3 regions of the Micromonospora sp. NPDC002389 genome follow, and region 3 is predicted to be linked to each of the others. Evidence: riboswitches for the same ligand, from Rfam matches in the RefSeq annotation. Region 3 holds a riboswitch; each other region holds the start of a gene.
What was found. Region 3 has a riboswitch for S-adenosylmethionine ahead of thrC (threonine synthase). Riboswitches for the same ligand answer to the same signal wherever they lie in the genome.
Positions count from the first base shown of each region.

Region 1 (6,369 bases), on a different contig from region 3:
CTCGCCGGCCTCCAGCACCACCCCGGCGTCCATGAACGCGACGGTGTCGGCGACCTCGCGGGCGAAACCCATCTCGTGGGTCACCACCACCATGGTCATGCCCTGCGACGAGAGGTCCGCCATCAGCGTCAGCACGCCCTTGACCAGCTCCGGGTCCAGCGCCGAGGTGGCCTCGTCGAAGAGCATCACCTGCGGCTGCATGGCCAGCGCCCGGGCGATGGCCACCCGCTGCTGCTGCCCGCCGGACAGGTGCGCCGGCCGGGCGTCGGCCTTCGCCGCCAGCCCCACCCGGTCCAGGTGGGTACGCGCCACCGCCACCGCCTCGTCCTCGCCGAGCTTGCGGATGCGCCGCAACGCGACGGTGATGTTGCGCAGCACGCTCATGTGCGGAAACAGGTTGAACTGCTGGAACACCATGCCGACCCGTTGCCGCAGGGCGTCCGGGTCGTCGCGCAGCACGCTGCGGCCGTCCAGCAACACGTCGCCCCGGTCCGGTTCGAGCAGCCGGTTGACGGTACGCAGCAGCGTCGACTTGCCGGATCCGGACGGGCCGATCACGCAGGCGGTCGCGCCGCGTGCGACGTCCAGGTCCACCCCGCGCAGCACCTGGTGACGGCCGAAGGCCAGGTGTACGTCGCGCAGGCTCAGGCTGACCGAGGTGCTCATCGTTGGTTGCCTCCGGCGGCGCCGGGCAGCGCCAGGTCGAGGTCGTCGGGGTCGTCACCGGCCGGTCCGGCCGGGCGGCCGTGCCGCAGCCGTCGGTCGATCCAGTTGACGACGTGCGTCAGCGGCACGGTCAGCGTCAGATAGAAGAGCCCGGCCAGCAGCAACGCCGACTGGTTGCCGGTGTTGGCCGCGTAGTCCTGCCCGATCCGGAACAGCTCCCGCTGGCTGGCCAGCAGACCGAGGAAGTAGACCAGGCTGGAGTCCTTGATCAGCGCGATGAGCTGGTTCACCCAGGCTGGCAGGACCCGCCGGACACCCTGCGGGATCACCACCACCCGCATCGCCTCCCACCAGGAGAAACCCAGCGCGCGAGCGGCCTCCACCTGGGTCGCCTCCACCGACTGGATGCCGGAGCGGAAGATCTCCCCGATGTACGCCGCCGCGATCAGCGACAGCGCCAGGATCCCCAGCGGGTACGGGTTCGGTCCCCACACCTGCATGCCCAACGGCGCCAGACCGACCCCGATCAGCAGGATCGTCGCCGCCGCCGGCAGGCCACGGAACACGTCGGTGTAGACCCGGGCCGGCCACCGCAACCAGCGGGTACGCGAGATGCCCGCGACGGCCAGCACGATGCCCATGGCCGAGCCGAGCAGGGCGGCGGTGACCGCCAGGATCAGCGTGTTCGGCAACCCGACGGTGATCATCTCGGGCAGCGCCTCGCGCATCGACTCCCAGTCGAAGAACGTCTCCCACAGGGTGCGCAACGGATCCACGGTCAACCTCCGCCCTACTCGCTCGTCGTCCTACCTCAGGAGGCGGCCGGCGCCGACACGTCGCCGCTGCCCGGGGTGAAGTCGGCCGGGATGGGCCGACCCGGGTAGTACTGCTCCTGGAGTCGGGTCCAGGTGCCGTCGGCGATGACCTCGTCCAGGGCCCGGTTCAGCGCCTCGCGCAGCGGGTCGTTGCCCTTGGCCACGGCGTACGCGGTGGGTGCCGGGCTGAGTTCCTTCGCCGCGACCTTGATCCTGCCGCCGCTGTCGGCGGCGGTCTTCTCACCGATCTCGGCCGGGGCGATCCAGGCGTCCGCGGTGCCGGCCTTGAGCTGGTTGATCGCGCCGTTGTAGTCCGGCACCCGCACCGGGTCGAGGCCACGCCCGGTGGCGTAGTCGTCCTGGACGGTGCCCTGCACGACCACCACCCGCTTGCCGGACAACTCGTCGAAGCTGGCCAGCGTCGAGCCGGCGGGCACGTCGAGCCCGAAGTACCCGAAGTCGTAGCCGTTGCCGAAGTCGACCGTCTTCTTCCGCGCCTCGGTGATCGTGATCGAGGAGCTGCCGACGTCGAACTTGCGGTTGTTGACCTGGGCCAGCAGCCCGGAGAAGTCGGTGCCGACGAACTCCACCCGCAGCCCGAGCTTGTCGGCGGCGGCGACCAGCAGGTCGTTGTCGAACCCGGTGAACTCGCCGTCCTTGAGATAGACGTTCGGCGGCGCGTCGGTGAGCGTGCCGGCCCGCAGCACCCCCGGCTGGAGCAGGTTGTACGGGTTGTCGGCGGTGTCACCGTCCGCGCCGCAGGCGGTGAGGGCGGTGGCGGCGAGCACGGCGGTGACGCCGACGGCGGCGGCCCGGGTGAGGGCAGGAAGGAAGCGCACAGGTGTCTCCTGATCGAGCGACGGCGGGCACGCACGTGCCACGCCGACGGTCCGCCGTGGGACGGACCGCGAAGGGTGGGAAAGGGAACGAGGTGCTCGTCCGACCGGGTGGGTCGGCGGCCGGGTAGCGACGCGGTCAGCTACACGCGGCGCTGCACACCCGCATCATGTCGACGTGCCGGCGCCGGGTCAGGCCCAGGCAGGCCACAGGTCGATCGGGGTACGCCATGGTTCTCCTCGAGGTCGTGATGACCTGGGACACCAGGCCACGCTTGCACCGGAGGTCGCTCCGATGCCTGGTCCTCACCCGGGGCACCCCTGCGCGGACGAGGGTTGCCGGCCAGCGAGCCGGGGCTTGACGCTGGCGCTCTTGACCTGTCGCCGAGGCTAGCAGCCGGTGACGGGGCAGCGTCCACCCGTTATGACGACCCTCACGCGGGGTGTTGCCCGCCGCCCGCGTGATCCCTTACGGTCTGCTCAGCGGTGGGCGGTGCGGTCCGCATCCGACCCGACACCGCCGGTGGTCCGTCACGCGGACCGGGGAGGTGGAAACCCCGGGCCCCGCGCACGTGGCGGTCGGGACCGGCGGGCGAACCCCGACCGGCGGTCGGCGCGTCGAGGCGCCGGGCCGACGGTGTCCGGGGGCGCGGACACCCACCGGGAGCACCCCGTGTATCTCACCCCCCACGAGCAGGACCGCCTGCTCGTCCACGTGGCGGCGGACGTCGCCCGGCGTCGCCGCGAGCGCGGCCTGCGCCTCAACTACCCGGAAGCCGTCGCGGTGCTCACCGCCTTCCTGCTCGAAGGCGCCCGCGACGGGGCGACCGTGGTCGACCTGATGGCCTCCGGCCGCACCGTCCTGACCCGGGACGACGTGCAGGACGGCATCCCCGAGTTGCTGAGGGAGGTGCAGGTGGAGGCGACGTTCCCGGACGGCACCAAGCTGGTGACGGTGCACCACCCGATCCCGTGATCCCCGGGGAGATCCTGCCGGCGCCCCGGCCGGTGGAGATCAACGCCGGGCGTCCGGTGACCACGCTGCTCGTGGTGAACACCGGCGACCGACCGGTGCAGGTCGGGTCGCACTACCACTTCGCCGAGGCCAACCCGGCCCTGGACTTCGACCGGGCCGCCGCCTGGGGACAGCGTCTCGCCGTACCGGCCGGGACGTCCGTGCGTTTCGAACCGGGCGTGAGCCGCACCGTGGACCTGGTGCCACTGCGCGGCGCGCGGATCGTGCCCGGCCTGCGCGGCGAGTGCGCCGGCCCGCTGGACGGAGGACGAGAAGCATGAGTGAGCGTCAGCGAGCGAATCATCGGTTCGGGACATGTGGCGGCGGCGCGCAGCGCAGCGGAGCGGCGGCATGAGCCTGGTGGAGCGGGAGCGCTACGTCGCGCTCTACGGGCCGAGCACCGGCGACCGGATCCGGTTGGCCGACACGAACCTGCTGATCGAGGTCGAGCACGACCACTGTGCCGGCGGCGACGAGGCGGTCTTCGGCGGCGGCAAGGTGATCCGCGAGTCGATGGGCCAGTCCCGGGCCACCCGGGCCGAGGGCGCCCTGGACACGGTCGTCACGGGCGCGGTGGTCCTCGACCACTGGGGCGTGGTCAAGGCCGACGTGGGGATACGCGACGGGCGGATCGTCGCGCTGGGCCGGGCGGGCAACCCGGACACCATGGACGGTGTGCACCCGGATCTGGTGATCGGTCCAGCGACCGAGGTGATCGCCGGCAACGGCCGGATCCTCACCGCTGGGGCGGTCGACACCCACGTGCACTTCATCTGCCCGCAGATCGTCACCGAGGCGCTGGCCGGCGGGGTCACCACCCTGGTCGGTGGCGGCACCGGACCGGCCGAGGGGACCAGGGCCACCACCGTCACGCCGAATGCCTGGCACCTGGCCCGGATGCACGAGGCCCTGGACGCGTTCCCGGTCAACGTGCTGCTGCTCGGCAAGGGCAACACGGTCTCCGCCGAGGCGCTCTGGGAGCAGTTGCGGGCCGGTGCCGGCGGTTTCAAGCTGCACGAGGACTGGGGCACCACCCCGGCGGCGATCGACGCGTGCCTGCGGGTCGCGGACGCCTCGGGCGTGCAGGTGTCCATCCACACCGACACCCTCAACGAGGCCGGGTTCGTCGCGGACACCCTGCGGGCGATCGGCGGCCGGGCGATCCACTCCTACCACACCGAGGGGGCCGGGGGCGGGCACGCGCCGGACATCATCACCGTCGCCGGGGAACCGAACGTGCTGCCCTCGTCGACCAACCCGACCCGCCCGTACACCCGCAACACGCTGGCCGAGCACCTCGACATGCTGATGGTCTGCCACCACCTGAACCCGGCGGTGCCGGAGGACCTGGCGTTCGCGGAGAGTCGGATCCGACCGTCCACGATGGCCGCCGAGGACCTGCTGCACGACCTGGGCGCGATCTCCATCATCGGCTCGGACTCGCAGGCGATGGGCCGGGTCGGCGAGGTCGTGCTGCGGACCTGGCAGAGCGCGCACGTGATGAAGGCGCGGGTGGGGGCGCTCGCCGGTGACGGCGCCGCCGACAACCACCGGGCCCGACGGTACGTGGCGAAGTACACCATCTGCGCGGCCATGGCCAACGGGCTCGACCACGAGATCGGCTCGGTCGAGCCGGGCAAGCTCGCCGATCTGGTGCTGTGGGAGCCGGCGTTCTTCGGCGTCCGGCCGCACCTGGTCATCAAGGGCGGCTTCATCGCGTACGCGCAGATGGGGGACGCGAACGCCTCCATCCCGACGCCGCAGCCGATGCTGCTCCGACCCATGTTCGGCGCGTACGGCGTCGCGGCCGCCGCCACCAGCCTGGCGTTCGTGGCACCCGCCGCGCTCGACGCCGGGCTGCGCCTGGACGTGCGTCGCCGGGTGGTGCCGGTCGCCGACGTGCGGTCGCGCGGCAAGGCCGACCTGCCGGAAAACGGTGCGCTGCCGCGCATCGAGGTGGACCCGGACACCTTCACCGTCCGCATCGACGGCGAGGTGGTCGACCCCGACCCGGTGACCGAGTTGCCGATGGCCCAGCGTTACTTCCTGTTCTGATGACCGCGCCGACCCTGCTGTTGCTGCTTGCCGACGGGCGGTTCCCGGCCGGGGCACACGCCCACTCGTCGGGCCTGGAGGCGGCCGTCGCGGCCGGGCGGGTGACCGACCTGGCCACGCTGGGGGAGTACCTGCGCGGACGGCTGGCCACCGCCGGGCTGGTCGCGGCGGCGTTCGCGGCGGCGTCCCGGCGGGCGGCCCGATCGGCCGGACGTCGGGACCTGCTGGCGCGGCTCGACGCCGAACTGGACGCCCGCACCGCGTCGCCGGCCCAGCGGGCGGTGTCCCGACGGCAGGGCCGGGCACTGCTACGGGCCGGACGCGAGATCTGGCCCGGCGACACCTTCGACGACCTGCCCGCCGTGCCGTCCGGCCCGCACCAGCCGCTGGTGCTGGGGCTGGTCGGTGCCGCCGCCGGTCTGGACCCGGCGCAGGTCGCCACGGTCGCCGCCCACGCGACGGTGACCGGGTCGGCCAGCGCCGCCGTACGTCTGCTCGGCCTCGACCCCTACCGGGTGCAGGCCCTGCTGGTGCGGCTCGCGGTCGCCTGCGACGCCACCGCGGCGCGGGCGGCGCGGGCCGCCGAGGAACCACCGGAGCGGCTGCCGGCCGCTGCCGCTCCGCTGGCCGACATCCATGCCGAAGTTCACGCCACCTGGGAGGTGCGTCTCTTTGCGTCCTGAGACCGATCACGACGAGTCCGTTCCCCACACCCACCCGGAGCCCGGAGTCGACCCGCACGCCCCGCTGCCCGCCGCGTCGCGGGCGCTACGGGTCGGCATCGGCGGCCCGGTCGGATCCGGCAAGACGGCGCTGGTCGCCGCGCTGTGCCGGGCCTTCGTCGACGAGCTGCGGCTGGCGGTGGTGACCAACGACATCTACACCACCGAGGACGCCGACTTCCTCAAGCGGGCCGGGGTGCTGGATCCGGACCGGATCCGGGCCGTGGAGACCGGCTGCTGCCCGCACACCGCCATCCGCG
Region 1 is NZ_JBEOWP010000003.1:462,886-469,254, reverse strand. It holds gene ABT008_RS08275 (amino acid ABC transporter ATP-binding protein) at 1-666, opposite strand, end outside; gene ABT008_RS08270 (amino acid ABC transporter permease) at 663-1,442, opposite strand; gene ABT008_RS08265 (ABC transporter substrate-binding protein) at 1,478-2,320, opposite strand; SAM riboswitch class IV at 2,584-2,696, opposite strand; gene ABT008_RS08260 (urease subunit gamma) at 2,991-3,293, shown strand; gene ABT008_RS08255 (urease subunit beta) at 3,290-3,613, shown strand; gene ABT008_RS08250 (urease subunit alpha) at 3,684-5,387, shown strand; gene ABT008_RS08245 (urease accessory protein UreF) at 5,387-6,070, shown strand; gene ureG (urease accessory protein UreG) at 6,060-6,369, shown strand, end outside.
Region 1: it holds a riboswitch for S-adenosylmethionine, as region 3 does, so the genes downstream of both, ABT008_RS08265 (ABC transporter substrate-binding protein) here and thrC (threonine synthase) in region 3, are expected to answer to the same signal.

Region 2 (6,369 bases), on a different contig from region 3:
TTCTGGTCACCAGCCGACACTGCCTGTCCGGTCTCGCCGCGACACACGGAGCTCACGTGCTCGCGCTCGACGTCCTGCCGGACGACGAAGCGCGCGAGCTCGTGGTCTCACGCGTCGGGGCTGCGCGTGCCCTGGCCGACCGGCAGGCGCTGGACGAGATCGTCGACCGCTGTGCGGGACTTCCGCTGGCATTGGCCGTGGTGGCCGCCCGGACCCTGGCCCGCCCGGGACACCGGATGTCGGCCGTCGCGCGTGAACTGCGCGACGCCCAGGGCAGCCTCGACGGATTCGACGTCGGCGATCCCGACAGTGACCTGCGCGCCATCTTCTCCTGGTCCTATCGTGGCCTCAGCCCTTCGGCCGCCCGTCTCTTCCGCCTGCTGGCCCTGCATCCGGGCCCGGACTACACGCTCCCGGCGGCGGCCAGCCTGGCCGGTCTCGCCGTGCCGAAGGCCGGCGACGTGGTCGACGAGCTGTTGTGGAGCAGGCTCGTCACGGAACGTCGGCCCGGTCGGTACGGCACCCACGATCTGATCGCCGCGTACGCACGGGAGCTGCTGCACGAGACCGACTCCGCCGCGGAACGCGACGCTGCGGCGGACCGGCTGCTCCGCTATCACCGGCGTGCCGCCTACGCGGCCAACCGCTACCTCAACCACGAGATCGACGCGGACCCGCCCGCCGCGCACGACGGGGTCGTCGACGAGAACCCGCAGGACGCCGGCGAGGCCGTCGAGTGGTTCGCCGCCGAGCGCGAAGTGCTCAAAGCCGTCATGCGTCAGGCCAACGACAGAGGCCGGGTGTACGACGCCTGGCAGCTGGAACTCACGGTGCAGGGCTTCTACCAGCGTGACGGCTGGTGGCAGGAGTGGGCGACCGTGGTGCGCGAATGCCTGGACGCGGCCGAGAGCGCCGGTGACTCGAACGGTGCGGCGAACATGCTGCGCAGCCTGGCCGGAGCGCACTTCTCCCTCGGCGACAGCGCGTCCGCCCTGACCCTGTTGGAACGTGCCCTCGTGATCTTCATCGAGCTGGGCAACGCGTCCCGGGAATCGCTGACACTGCGCAATCTCGGCGAGGTCAACTTCGCGGTCGGTGACTACGACCGATCCGTTACCTGTCACCACGAGGCGCTGCGGATCGCCGAATCGCTCGGCGAGCAGGTATCCCAGGTGGATGTGCTGTGTCGTCTCGCCGACACGCGCTACGAACTCGGTGACCGCGCGGAGAGTTTCGAGACCCTCGGCCGTGCCCTGGCCATGAGCGAGAAACTCGCCAACAGTTCCCGCCGCAGCGAGTGCCACCTGCGGCGTGCGAACCTCTATCTGCGCGAGCGGCGGTACGCCGAGTCCCTGGCGGACTGGACCGCAGCCGACGAACTGTCCACCGCCGTCGGTGGCCGCGTACTCATGGTCCGGGCGAAGCTCGGCCTGGGGGACACCGCCTATGCGCTGGGGGACTGGCACGCCGCCCGGACGGCATGGCTGGCGGCCCTGAGCCTGAGCAACGACGCGGATCGGCGGCAGCAGGACGCGATCCGGCGTCGCCTGACCCGGCTGAGTCTCCACACCGACAGTGCCGCCTAGATGTAAGGAAGGGTCCCCTGCTAACGCCTGGTGTATAGCAGGGGACCCTTCCTTACATCAGAACGAGTACGCGCGGAAGGACTGGTACTTACCGGCGGGGAAGGTCCGGAACGTGCCGAGGTTCCACTGGAGACCCGTGCAGTTGGGCCCGCTGAAGGCACTGACCTGCTCGACGATGCGTTCCCCGGTCAGCGAGGCCGCGGTCGGCGGCATGGCCAGGCAGGTGCCGTCGGGCTCGGCGACGTGTAGCAGCAGCGTGGCGAACGTGCCCTCGAAGATGCTCAGCCCCGAGGGTGGGACGTCGACGGCGGCCTGCGCGGGCTGAGCGTACAGACCGACCGTGGCGGCGATGCCGGCCACGGTCAGGCCCGCGACGGTACGAATTCTCCGGCCCATGGTGTTGCCTCCCTGGATCGAGGTCCGTGTGGCGTGGTGTGGGTGCGCCACGGTCAGCTTTTCGCGGGCTCACGAGAATCGGCAATGGTATGAGTCGATGACTATGTAGACAGAAAATGATGGTCACAAGCGTGAACTTCGTGCGGCGACACACGTAGCCCGACCAGACGCCACGCGGCGATGTGGAGGAACAACGGCCGGCGGGGAAGCGCGCCGGGCATCCGTCGAACGACCTAACCGAGCCGTGCGCCGCCGCCGACCGTCGGGCACTCGTCGGTGGGTCGCGCCGGCCGGAAACAATCATCGAGAGCGGACAATCAAGGCGAAAGGGCACGTCATCCTGCGTCTCTTCCGCGCCGCGCCGACGTCTACGGCAGGCGGATGACTGATTCGGCGAGCGGCCCGGGAGCCGATCGTGGATCCATTGACGGCCGCCGTACGTGCCGTCACCGTCCACGTCGAGGAGACAGCTCATGAAGCCCACCATCGTCCTGATCCACGGAGCCTTCGCCGAGTCCGCCAGTTGGAAGGGCGTGATCAGCCGGCTACAGGCCGCGGGACACCGCACCATCGCGGCCGCGAATCCGCTGCGCAGCCTCTCCGGGGACGCCGCCGCGGTGTCCGACCTGCTGGCCACGATCGAGGGCCCGATCGTGCTGGTCGGCCACTCCTACGGCGGGGCCGTCGCCTCGAACGCCGCGACCGGCAACGACAACGTCAAGGCCCTCGTCTACGTCGCCGCGCTGGCCCCGGACAAGGGCGAGAACGTGCCCGACCTGACCGGAAAGTTCCCCGGCGCCACCCTCGGCGAGCACCTCTACGAGGTGCCGCTCGGCGACGGCACCGCCGACGTCTACGTCCGCCCGGAGAGCTACCACGAGCACTTCGGCGCGGACCTCACGGCGGAGCAGGCCGCCCTGGACGCCACCACCCAGCGGCCGTTCAACACCACCGCCCTCAACGAGGGGTCCGGCGAACCGGCCTGGAAGACGATCCCGTCCTGGTTCGTCTCCCCGGAACGGGACCTCGCCATCCCGATCGAGGTGTTCCGCTTCATGGCCGAGCGCGCCAACGCACGGGAGGCCGTCGAGGTGGCCGGCGCCTCGCACGCGCTTCCGACGTCGCAGCCGCAGGCGGTGGCCGACGTCATCCTCCGCGCCGCGACTGCCGTCTGACATCTCGTCCATACCCGACACCCGGCCTGCCGGCCGCATCCGATCGAAAGGATCCACCCATGAAGATCAACCTTGCCTTCCTGTCGAGGCGCGTGGCCCCCTGGACGGCCGTCGCCGCAGGAGTGGCGGTGGCCGCGCTGGTCGCCGGTTCCGCGCAGGCGGTGGCGGGGCACCGCCCCTGGACCAAGCCCACGGTGGTGTTGGTCCACGGCGCGTTCGCCGACTCGTCGAGCTGGAACGGCGTCATCACGCACCTGAAACGGGACGGCTATCCGGTGGTCGCGGCCGCCAATCCGCTGCGTGGCCTGCACGCCGACGCGGAACACCTGCGCAGTGTGCTGGACAGCGTGCGGGGCCCGATCGTGCTGGCCGGTCACTCCTACGGCGGATCGGTGATGAGCGAGGCCGCCGACGGCGACACCGACGTCACCGCACTGGTCTACATCGCGAGCTTCGCCCCGGAGCAGGGGGAGAGCACCTCGGCCCTGGCCGCGAAGTTCCCGGGCGGGCAACTGGGACCGGCCCTGGACTCCGTGCCGGTGTCGATCCCGGGCGCCGGTCCGGGCACCGACCTCTACATCAAGCAGGACCAGTTCCGGCGGGTGTTCGCGGCCGACGTCCCACGGAACGTCACCGATCTGATGGCCGTCACCCAGCGGCCGATCACCAGTGCCGCGCTGGACGACACGGCCACCAGGACGGCGTGGAAGTCCATCCGGTCCTGGTTCATGGTGACCACGCAGGACCTGGCCATCCCGGCCGACTCGATGCGGTTCATGGCCGAGCGGGCCGGGTCGCACACCGTCGAGATCACGGCCTCCCACGCGGTCACGGTCTCGAAGCCGCATGCCGTGGCCGATCTGATCGACACGGCGGCCCGCGCCACCACGCGCTGACCGACCGAGCCTGTTCGCAACACCCGTCCCCCGTCGGCGGCGCGCTGGGATCAGCGCGCCGCCGACGGCGTACCGGTCAGAACGTGGCGATCGGGTTGACCGGGCTACCGGACGTCCCGGCCAGGCGGACCGGCGCGACGGCGAGCTGGAAGTCCCACTGACCGAGGTCGGCGGCGGTCGTCGCGCACGCCTCCAGGTCGCAGTTGTCGAGCAACCACAGACCCATCGCGACGAGGCTCACGGTGTGCACCGGCATCAAGACGTCGTCGTATCCCGACGGCTGGACATCCTGCGGAGTGTCCGCGCCGATCAGTGCGACCTGGCGCTCGTGCAGCCACGGCAGGCAGGACGCGTGCCAGCCGGCCTGGGTGACACCGCCGGCCGTACCGCCCTCGTGGCGGACCCGACCACGGCCGGTCCGCAACAGCACCGCGTCGCCGGACCCCACCCGTACGCCCTGCCGGCGCTCGGCCTCCTCGAGATCCTCGGGGAACACGGCCTGCCCCGGCTCCCACCACGGCACGTCCCGGGCCCTCGCCACGTCCAGCAGGACACCACGGGTGACGATCCCGTTCGCCGCCGCCGTGACGGCCGCCCACGCCGACCCCGTCGCGGCGTCCACCAACGCGTGCGACCGCCCGTTGTACATCACGCCGTCCCAGAAGATGTGACACGGCGAGTCGAGGTGGGTGACGGTGTTGCCGTGGAACGAGAGGCTGAGCCGCTCGGACGAGAAGCCCCAGCGCCGGTCGGCGTGGAAGGCGGGCGGCATGTTCTCGGCACCCGGCATGTCGGCGGCACACGGGCACGCCGTCGTCGACCGCTCCATCTCTCCCGGCACGGCGACCTCCCACGCGCACGACACGCTCCGGCCGTGGCGTACGGCCCGCGCCGCCGCCAACCGGACGTCGTCGGTGATGTGGTTGAGCGTGCCGAGCTGGTCGTCGTCGCCCCACCGACCCCAGTTCGACAGCGTGTCGAAATACCCGAGCACGTCCTCCTGGGTGGGCCTCGGCCGCTCTGCCGTCATCGAAGCATCGACTCCTCCGGTCACGCGGTCGCCGGACACCGCAGGCAGGCTATCCCGTCCCTCCCGCACACCTGCCACACCGCGCCGGGAGGGACGACGCAAGGGACCGTCCGGTGTCGTACGAACAGGGACGTGCCGGGTGCGCGAAGCGCTCTGGCGGAGGCACTCGCCGGTGTGGCAGCATCGGCAGCGGTCATGAGTGTCAGCGTCAAGGCCCCGGCCTGCTGACCGGCAACCCTCGTACATCCGCGGTGGGGTGCCTCCGGGTGAGGACCAGGCCGCCGGCGATCGCCGGAGAGGCAAGCGCGGACCCGCACGGGTCCACTGTCACAAAGGACCAGTGTGCCCACGATCGCTCCTGCCGTGCTCGGCGACGACCTGCCTGTCCGCCTGTCCGACGGCACCACCGTCACGTACGCCAACCTCGACTACGCCGCCACCGCGCCCTGTCTCGCCACGGTCGCCGACGCGGTCACCGAGCTGCTGCCCTGGTACGCCAGCGTGCACCGGGGTGCCGGCGCCGCCTCGCGTCGGTGCACGCTGGCATACGAGCAGTCCCGCCAGACCGTCGCGGACTTCCTCGACGTCCGGCCGGACGACCACGTGATCTTCACCCGGAACACCACCGACGCGATGAACTTGCTCGCCCGGGCACTGCCACCGCACACCACCGTGGTGACCTGGGCCGGCGAACATCACGCGAACCTCCTGGCCTGGCCGAACGTGCACCGACTGCCGGTGCCCACCGACCTGCCCGAGGTGACGTCCGGGCTGACCCGTGCACTGGCCGACCTGGCCAGCGCGGGGCCGGTGCTGGTGGCGGTCACCGGCGCGTCCAACGTCACCGGAGAGGTCTGGCCGATAGCCGAGATCGCGGAGATCGCGCATCGACACGGCGCGCGGATCGTCGTCGACGCCGCCCAGTTGGCCCCGCACCGCGCGGTCTCCATGGCCGGCGCCGACATCGACTACCTGGCGCTGTCCGGGCACAAGCTGTACGCGCCGTTCGGCGCGGGGGTCCTGGCCGGCCGCGCCGACTGGCTCGACGCCGCCGACCCGTACCTGTCCGGCGGCGGGGCCACCAGGCACGTCGGCGACGATCCCGCCGAGGTGCAGTGGCAGACCGGCCCGGCTCGCCACGAGGCCGGCACACCGAATCTGCTGGGCGCGGTGGCGCTCGCCGCCGCCTGCGCCACGATCTCCGCCGCCGCGCCGGACGTTCTCGCCCGCCACGAGCAGGAGCTGCTGACCCGGTTGCGCGACGGGCTCGGCACCCTGCCGCAGGT
Region 2 is NZ_JBEOWP010000019.1:98,235-104,603, reverse strand. It holds gene ABT008_RS27250 (AfsR/SARP family transcriptional regulator) at 1-1,586, shown strand, start outside; gene ABT008_RS27245 (hypothetical protein) at 1,644-1,982, opposite strand; gene ABT008_RS27240 (alpha/beta fold hydrolase) at 2,456-3,157, shown strand; gene ABT008_RS27235 (alpha/beta fold hydrolase) at 3,217-4,053, shown strand; gene ABT008_RS27230 (cyclase family protein) at 4,130-5,083, opposite strand; SAM riboswitch class IV at 5,275-5,395, shown strand; gene ABT008_RS27225 (aminotransferase class V-fold PLP-dependent enzyme) at 5,447-6,369, shown strand, end outside.
Region 2: it holds a riboswitch for S-adenosylmethionine, as region 3 does, so the genes downstream of both, ABT008_RS27225 (aminotransferase class V-fold PLP-dependent enzyme) here and thrC (threonine synthase) in region 3, are expected to answer to the same signal.

Region 3 (6,369 bases):
TGGCGACGTACGCGCCGTCGGTGAGCGCCGAGTTCGCCGCCGCGTTCGCCCCGCTTCCGTGGAAGTCGGAGAACGCCGCCGACTGGTTCACGAAGACGCCGCCGGTGAGGTTGCCGGACAGGTGCACCCCGACCTCGATCGCGGCGTTCTCGGCGGCGTCCAGCACCGCCTCGTCGGTGGAGTAGACGGCGGCGGTGAGCGCGCCCTTCTCCCCCACGGTCGCGCGGAGGATGTCGAGGCTGTGCGCGGTGGAGTCGGTGGCGATGGCGAAGGAGATGGGTCCGAACCACTCCCGCGAGTAGGTCGCGGTCTCGCTCGCGTCCAGCTTGACGACCGTCGGCGTACGGACCACCGCGTCCGGGAACGACGGGTGCGTGACGGTACGCGACTCCAGGACCGGCGTACCGACCTTGGTGACCTCGTCGAGGCGGTCCAGGACGCCGTCGTTGACGATGGCGCCGGTCAGCTCGACCCCGCGCGCCGGGTCGGCGGTGAGCTTGCCGACGGCGGCGGCGATTCCGGCGGCCACCTCGTCGAAGCTCTTGTGTCCCTGGTCGGTGTCGATGCCGTTCCGGGGGATGAGGATGTTCTGCGAGGTGGTGCACATCTGGCCGCTGTAGAGCGTCAGGGTGAAGCCGAGGTTGCGGCACATGCCGGCGAAGTCGTCGGTGGAGTCGACCACGACGGTGTTGAGCCCGGCCTTCTCGGTGTAGACCGCCGCCTGGCGGGCGTTGGTCTCCAGCCAGTCGCCGTACTCGGTGGAGCCGGTGAAGTCCACGATCTTGACCGCCGGGTGCAGGGCCAGGGTCGAGGCCAGCTTCTCGCCCGGCGCCTCGGGGGCGAGCAGGACCAGGTTCGGGTCGAAACCGGCCTCGGCGAGCACCTCCCGGGCGTAGCGCACCGTCACGGCCAGCGGGAGTACCGCGCGCGGGTGCGGCTTGACCACCACCGGGTTGCCGGTCACCAGCGAGGCGAACAGGCCCGGGTACGAGTTCCAGGTCGGGAACGTGTTGCAGCCGATCACCAGGGCGACGCCGCGCGGCACCACGTGGAACGTCTTGGTCATCCGCAGCGGGTCGCCCTTGCCGGCGGCCTTCTCCCAGGCGGCGGTCCCGGGGTGCCGGGTCATCTCCGCGTACGCGTAGGCGACGGCCTCCAGCGCCCGGTCGAGCGCGTGGGCGCCGCCGGCCTGGAAGGCCATCACGAACGCCTGTCCGCTGGTGAACTGCACGGCGTTGGCCAGTTCGAAGACGTGCTTGTGCAGCCGGTCGAGGATCTCCAGGCAGACCCCGACCCGCACCTGCGGCCCGGCGTCCCGCCACGCGGGCAGCGCCGCGGACGCGGCGGTGACGAGTTGGTCGGCGGTGGCGTGCGGGTAGCGGACGTCCAATGGGACGCCGAACGGGCTGGTCTCGGTCGCGACCCGGTCGCCGTCGCCCGGCTGGTCGAGCGGGAAGTCTCCACCCAGGTACGCCTCGAAGGCGGCCTTGCCGTCGGCAGCCGCGGTCTCGCCGTACACCCGGGGGCTGGGTGATTCCGGATAGGCGGACCAGTACCCGCGCTCCGTGATCGCGGTCAGCGCGCGGTCGAGGGTGTCGGCGTGCCTGTCGTAGAGGGGGTGCGGGGTCTCCGTCATGCCCGCCATCATGCAACAGGAAGCCCCGGGATCAGTAGGGGCGTGTCACACCTCAGACGTCGAGCTGCCAGTTGCTCCACCGGTCCATCACCCGGAAACCGAGCTGCTCGTTGATCGTGATCATGTGGTCGTTGCTGTCCGCGTTGAAGGTGTCGATCACCTGGACGGCGGGCTCGTGGGCGAGCAGGTGACGAAGGTTCTCGATCTTCGTGAGCAGGCCGAGGCGGCGCCCCCGGTGCTCCGGGTCGACGATGGTGATCTGTTGGAAGGCGTGCCAGTCGGCGGTCGGTGACATGTCGAGCAGGGTCCAGGCGACCAGTCGACCGGACTCCCGGTGCCGTACGCCCGCGTGGTAGCGCCGCTTGCCGCGCGCTTCGAGCGCCCGCTCGGTCCCGCGTACCCGCTCCGCGTCGACCTGCTCGGGCTCCCACGCCAGGTCACCCATTGGCGCGTCGGCCAGCAGCCGTCCGTCCAGGTACGCGACGTCGGCGATCAGGTCGTCCGGCGTACCCCCGCGCCAGAACAGCACCTCGTAGTCGGCGGCCCGGGACCGGGCGTCGGCCAGCATCGTGTCCAGTGCGGCCTGGTCCAGCTCGGCGACGTGCAGTCGCCGCCGTACGTCGGCCAGGGCGTCGACGGCGCCGACGGTGGCGGCGAACCGGGTGGCCGGGCCGGGCCGGTCGGGCTCGTCGCGCAGGTGCGCCCGGCTCATCGCGCTGACCCGTTTGCGTCCGCGCTCACGCAGCAGGCGCAGGCCGTGCTCGAACAGCGCCCGACCGACTCCCTGGCGGCGATGGTCCGGATGCACGACGAGTTCGGCGGAGGCGTTCTCGGTGTTGTCGAGTTGCGGCAGGTCGAGCAGCAGGTAGCCGGCGGGGACGCCGTCGACGTGGGCAAGCAGGGCGAGCGTCTCGGTGCCCGGCATCGGCTGCCGGAACAACGAGATGAACCGCTGCCGGCTGAACGGGGGGTAGTCCGGCAGGTCGGTGGCGCAGTAGTCGGCGCCGACCCGGAACGCCTGCTCGATGGCCGACTCGTCGTCGGCACCGAAGGAGGTGATGGTGATGGCCATGTCCGCAGCCTGCGCGACGACGAACGAAGGGGCCAGCGATTATTCGCCGGCCCCTTCGGAAAGCTTGGTCGGGAGGGACGATCGCACAACGCCTCCGGCGCTGGGTCGTAAAGACTGAAAGTCTACGGCGAAACGCCCTCCCGCACGAAGCATCTTGCGCCGCCCGGTTCCTGCCGTCAAGTACTCGACGGCGTGTTTTCTGCACTCACCGCTAAAAGCCCGTTACCCGGCGGATCGGTCGGCGTGCAACATGCCACCCGGCCGACGGGCTCGCGGTGTGCCTCAGCCGAGCAGTCCGGCGTCGCGGGCGGCCCGCAGCGACGGCTTGATCCGGTGGGTCGGCCCGACCTCGCCCGCGACGGCGTCGAGCGTCTTGAGCCCCTCGCCGGTGTTGTAGACCACCGTCTCGGCGGTCGGGTCCAGCTTTCCGGACTCGACCAGCTTGCGCAGCACCGCGACGGTCACCCCGCCGGCCGTCTCGGCGAAGACCCCGGTGGTACGCGCCAGCAGCCGCACGGCGGCCCGGATCTCGTCGTCGTCGGCGTAGTCCATCCAGCCACCGGTACGGCGTACCGCCTCCAGCGCGTACAGGCCGGCGGCCGGGTCGCCGATGTTGAGCGACTTGGCGATCCCGGTCGGCTTGACCGGGGTGATGGTGTCGCCGCCGCCGTGCAGGGCGGTGGCGATCGGGTTACAGCCGGCCGACTGGGCACCGAAGACCTTCCACCCACCGGCCGGCGCCTCGACCAGGCCGATCTCGACCAGTTCACTGAACGCCTTGTCGACCTTGGTGAGCAGTTCACCGGAGGCCATCGGGATGACCACCTGGGCCGGGATCCGCCAGCCGAGCTGCTCGGCGACCTCGTAGCCGAGCGTCTTGGAGCCCTCGGCGTAATACGGCCGGACGTTGACGTTGACGAAGGCGGTGTCCTCGAACTCGTCGGTCTCCACCAGCTCGCCGCAGAGCCGGTTCACGTCGTCGTACGAGCCGTCGATGGCGACCAGGTCACCGCCGTAGACGGCGGTGGTCACGACCTTGCCCTGCTCCAGGTCACTGGGGATGAAGACCACCGACGGGGTACCGGCCCGGGCCGCGTGGGCGGCGACGGAGTTGGCCAGGTTGCCGGTGGAGGCGCAGGCGAACCGGGAGAAGCCGAGTGCCCGGGCGGCGGTCAGCGCGACCGAGACGACCCGGTCCTTGAACGAGTGGGTGGGGTTGGCGCTGTCGTCCTTGATCCAGAGCGGGCCGGTGATGCCCAGCTCGGCGGCGAGCTGGTCGGCGGCGACCAACGGCGTGAAACCGGGGTCCAGGGTGACCCGGGTGGCCGGGTCCTGGCCGGCGGGGAGCAGCGCCGCGTAGCGCCAGATGTTCTGCGGGCCCGCCTCGATCTGCTCGCGGGTCACGGTGGCGAGGGCCGCCGGGTCGTAGTCGACCTCCAGCGGGCCGAAACACTCGTAACAGGCGTGCTGTGCGGCCAGCGGGTAGCGGGCGGAACAGGCACGGCAGACCAAGGCGCGGGCGGGGCTGGCGGTGGTGTCGATCCCGGTAGGGGCGAGCGTCGACGTCATGTCCGAGTCCTCTCATCTTCCCCCACATCGCACCCTGCGGCGGGGACGGAATTGGCACCTGCCCCACGGGACGCTCAGCGATGAGCGCGCGGGGTGGTTGCCGGGGCGTCGTCGGGCCGTATCCCTCAGCCCCTCTGGATGAGGTATTCAGTTGTGCCGCCGAGTCTAGGCAATCCCGGCGCGCTCGTCAGCGTTCGATCTCAGCCTGTGAGCGATTCCTCACCGCCGCCACCGCCTGAAAGACCGCGATGACCCTGGACCGGACGACTCCGGCGGTGCCGGAGGAGACCCGGTCCAGGGTCGCGCACGAGCGTCGACCTGGTCGCCGCACCAGCCGGATCAGGCCGGTACGGACCTGCGTTCGGCCGCCTTCACGTCCAGTGCGGCCCCGTTGCGCTGGCGCAGCAGGTTGTCCAGCGCCCAGCTACCCGGGCCGAGCACCGCGATCAACAGGAACGACCAGCAGAACAGCACGGACAGCTCACCGTGGTTGCGCAGCGGCAGCAGCGCCTCGGGCTGGTGGACGACGAAGTAGGCGTAGGCCATCGAGCCCGACGCCACCAGGGCCGCCGGTCGGGTGAACAGACCGACGAGCACCAGGGCGCCGCAGACGGCCTGGATCAGAGCGGCCCACCAGCCCGGCCACGTGCCGAGCGGGACGGGTTCGCCGCTCCCCCGGGCGCCGCCGAAGACGCCGAACAGGGATGACAAGCCGTGGCAGAGAAACAGCAGGCCGATGACCATGCGGAACAGGGACAGGGCCGGCCCGCCGAACCGGTCAGTACGCATTCCGGAACCTCCATTGTGGATGGACGAGGGCAACCAGAATGCGGGACTGATAAATATTTGTCGATGCAATCTCTTCCTTTGGGAACGCTCCCACATCGATGGTAGCGACTGGAACTTCCAAAGAAACCCCCCGCGACGATGATCCTTTTGGTCACCCTCCGTAAGTCTCCCTGTACACGGTGGACATCTGACGGCAACATGTTGCGCCCCCACCGGCCGGGGCCGGCCGCCCAGACGGGTCTGGAGGCGGCCACCTTCGTCCCACCAGCCGGTACGCCGAGCGGTGCCCGGTCCCGCGACGCCGCCACGAGCCGCCCACCCGGGGGCACCGGTTCCCTATCCGGCGATCGAAAGGTGCGATGCGACGATGAACCGATGCGAGACATCCACGGGGGATCGATGCCGACTACCACCACGAGATACGGCGACGCGGGCCCGGCCGGCCGGCGTCCTCGGCTCGTCGCACTGCTGACCGCTGCCGCGATGCTCGCCGGCTGCGCACCGGTCGACGGGCAGGGCGGCGGGCCGGGTGACGCCCCGGCGGAACCGACCGGCACGGCGGCGGCGCCGGCACCGACCCCGACCGGCCCGGACGGACCGGAGGTCTGTCCCGAATCAGGCGTACTGATCCGCTACCTCGGTGTCAACGCGGCGATGGGGCTCCGGGCGATGGGTGTGGAGCTGGTCAACTGCGGCGACCAGCCGTACCGGCTGCACGGCTACCCGGCGCTGCGGCTCTACGACGGCGAGGGGGCACGGATCACCGTTCGGGTGGTCCCCGGGGCGGCAGGGATCGCCTCGGGCTTCGACGCCCCACCCCGGCCGCTGGTGCTGGGCCCGGGCGACGCGGCCGGAGCAGCCGTGATCTGGCGCAACCTGGTCGACGATCCGACCGTGGTCGCCACCGACGCCGCGCGCCTGGAGATCGCTCCAGTGACCGGACAGCCGGCGCAGGACCTCGACATGGAGGGGCCGATCGACCTCGGCAACACCGGCCGGATCGGAGTCAGCGCCTGGAAGGAGCGAACGGCCTCGACGCCGACGCCCGCCGACCGGACGGACGGCGGCGTCGACGCCGCACTCAGCTGGTGATGTCCTTGCGGGTGAAGCGCCAGAAGGCGAGTCCCCAGAAGAGGGTGGCGTAACAGATCGCCGAGATGGCACCCCGGACGATGTCGTCCGTCTGCACCGGCGTGGAGAGCAACCCCAGCCAGGCGGTGCTGTAGTGGGTCGGCAGGAACGACCGGATCGCGCCGAGCGCGGTGATCTGGTCCAGGATGCTGGAGAGGATCCACAGCAGCAC
Region 3 is NZ_JBEOWP010000017.1:79,526-85,894, reverse strand. It holds gene paaN (phenylacetic acid degradation protein PaaN) at 1-1,636, opposite strand, end outside; gene ABT008_RS25970 (GNAT family N-acetyltransferase) at 1,689-2,708, opposite strand; gene thrC (threonine synthase) at 2,991-4,277, opposite strand; SAM riboswitch class I at 4,287-4,422, opposite strand; gene ABT008_RS25960 (DoxX family protein) at 4,617-5,066, opposite strand; gene ABT008_RS25955 (DUF4232 domain-containing protein) at 5,466-6,158, shown strand; gene ABT008_RS25950 (ABC transporter permease) at 6,148-6,369, opposite strand, start outside.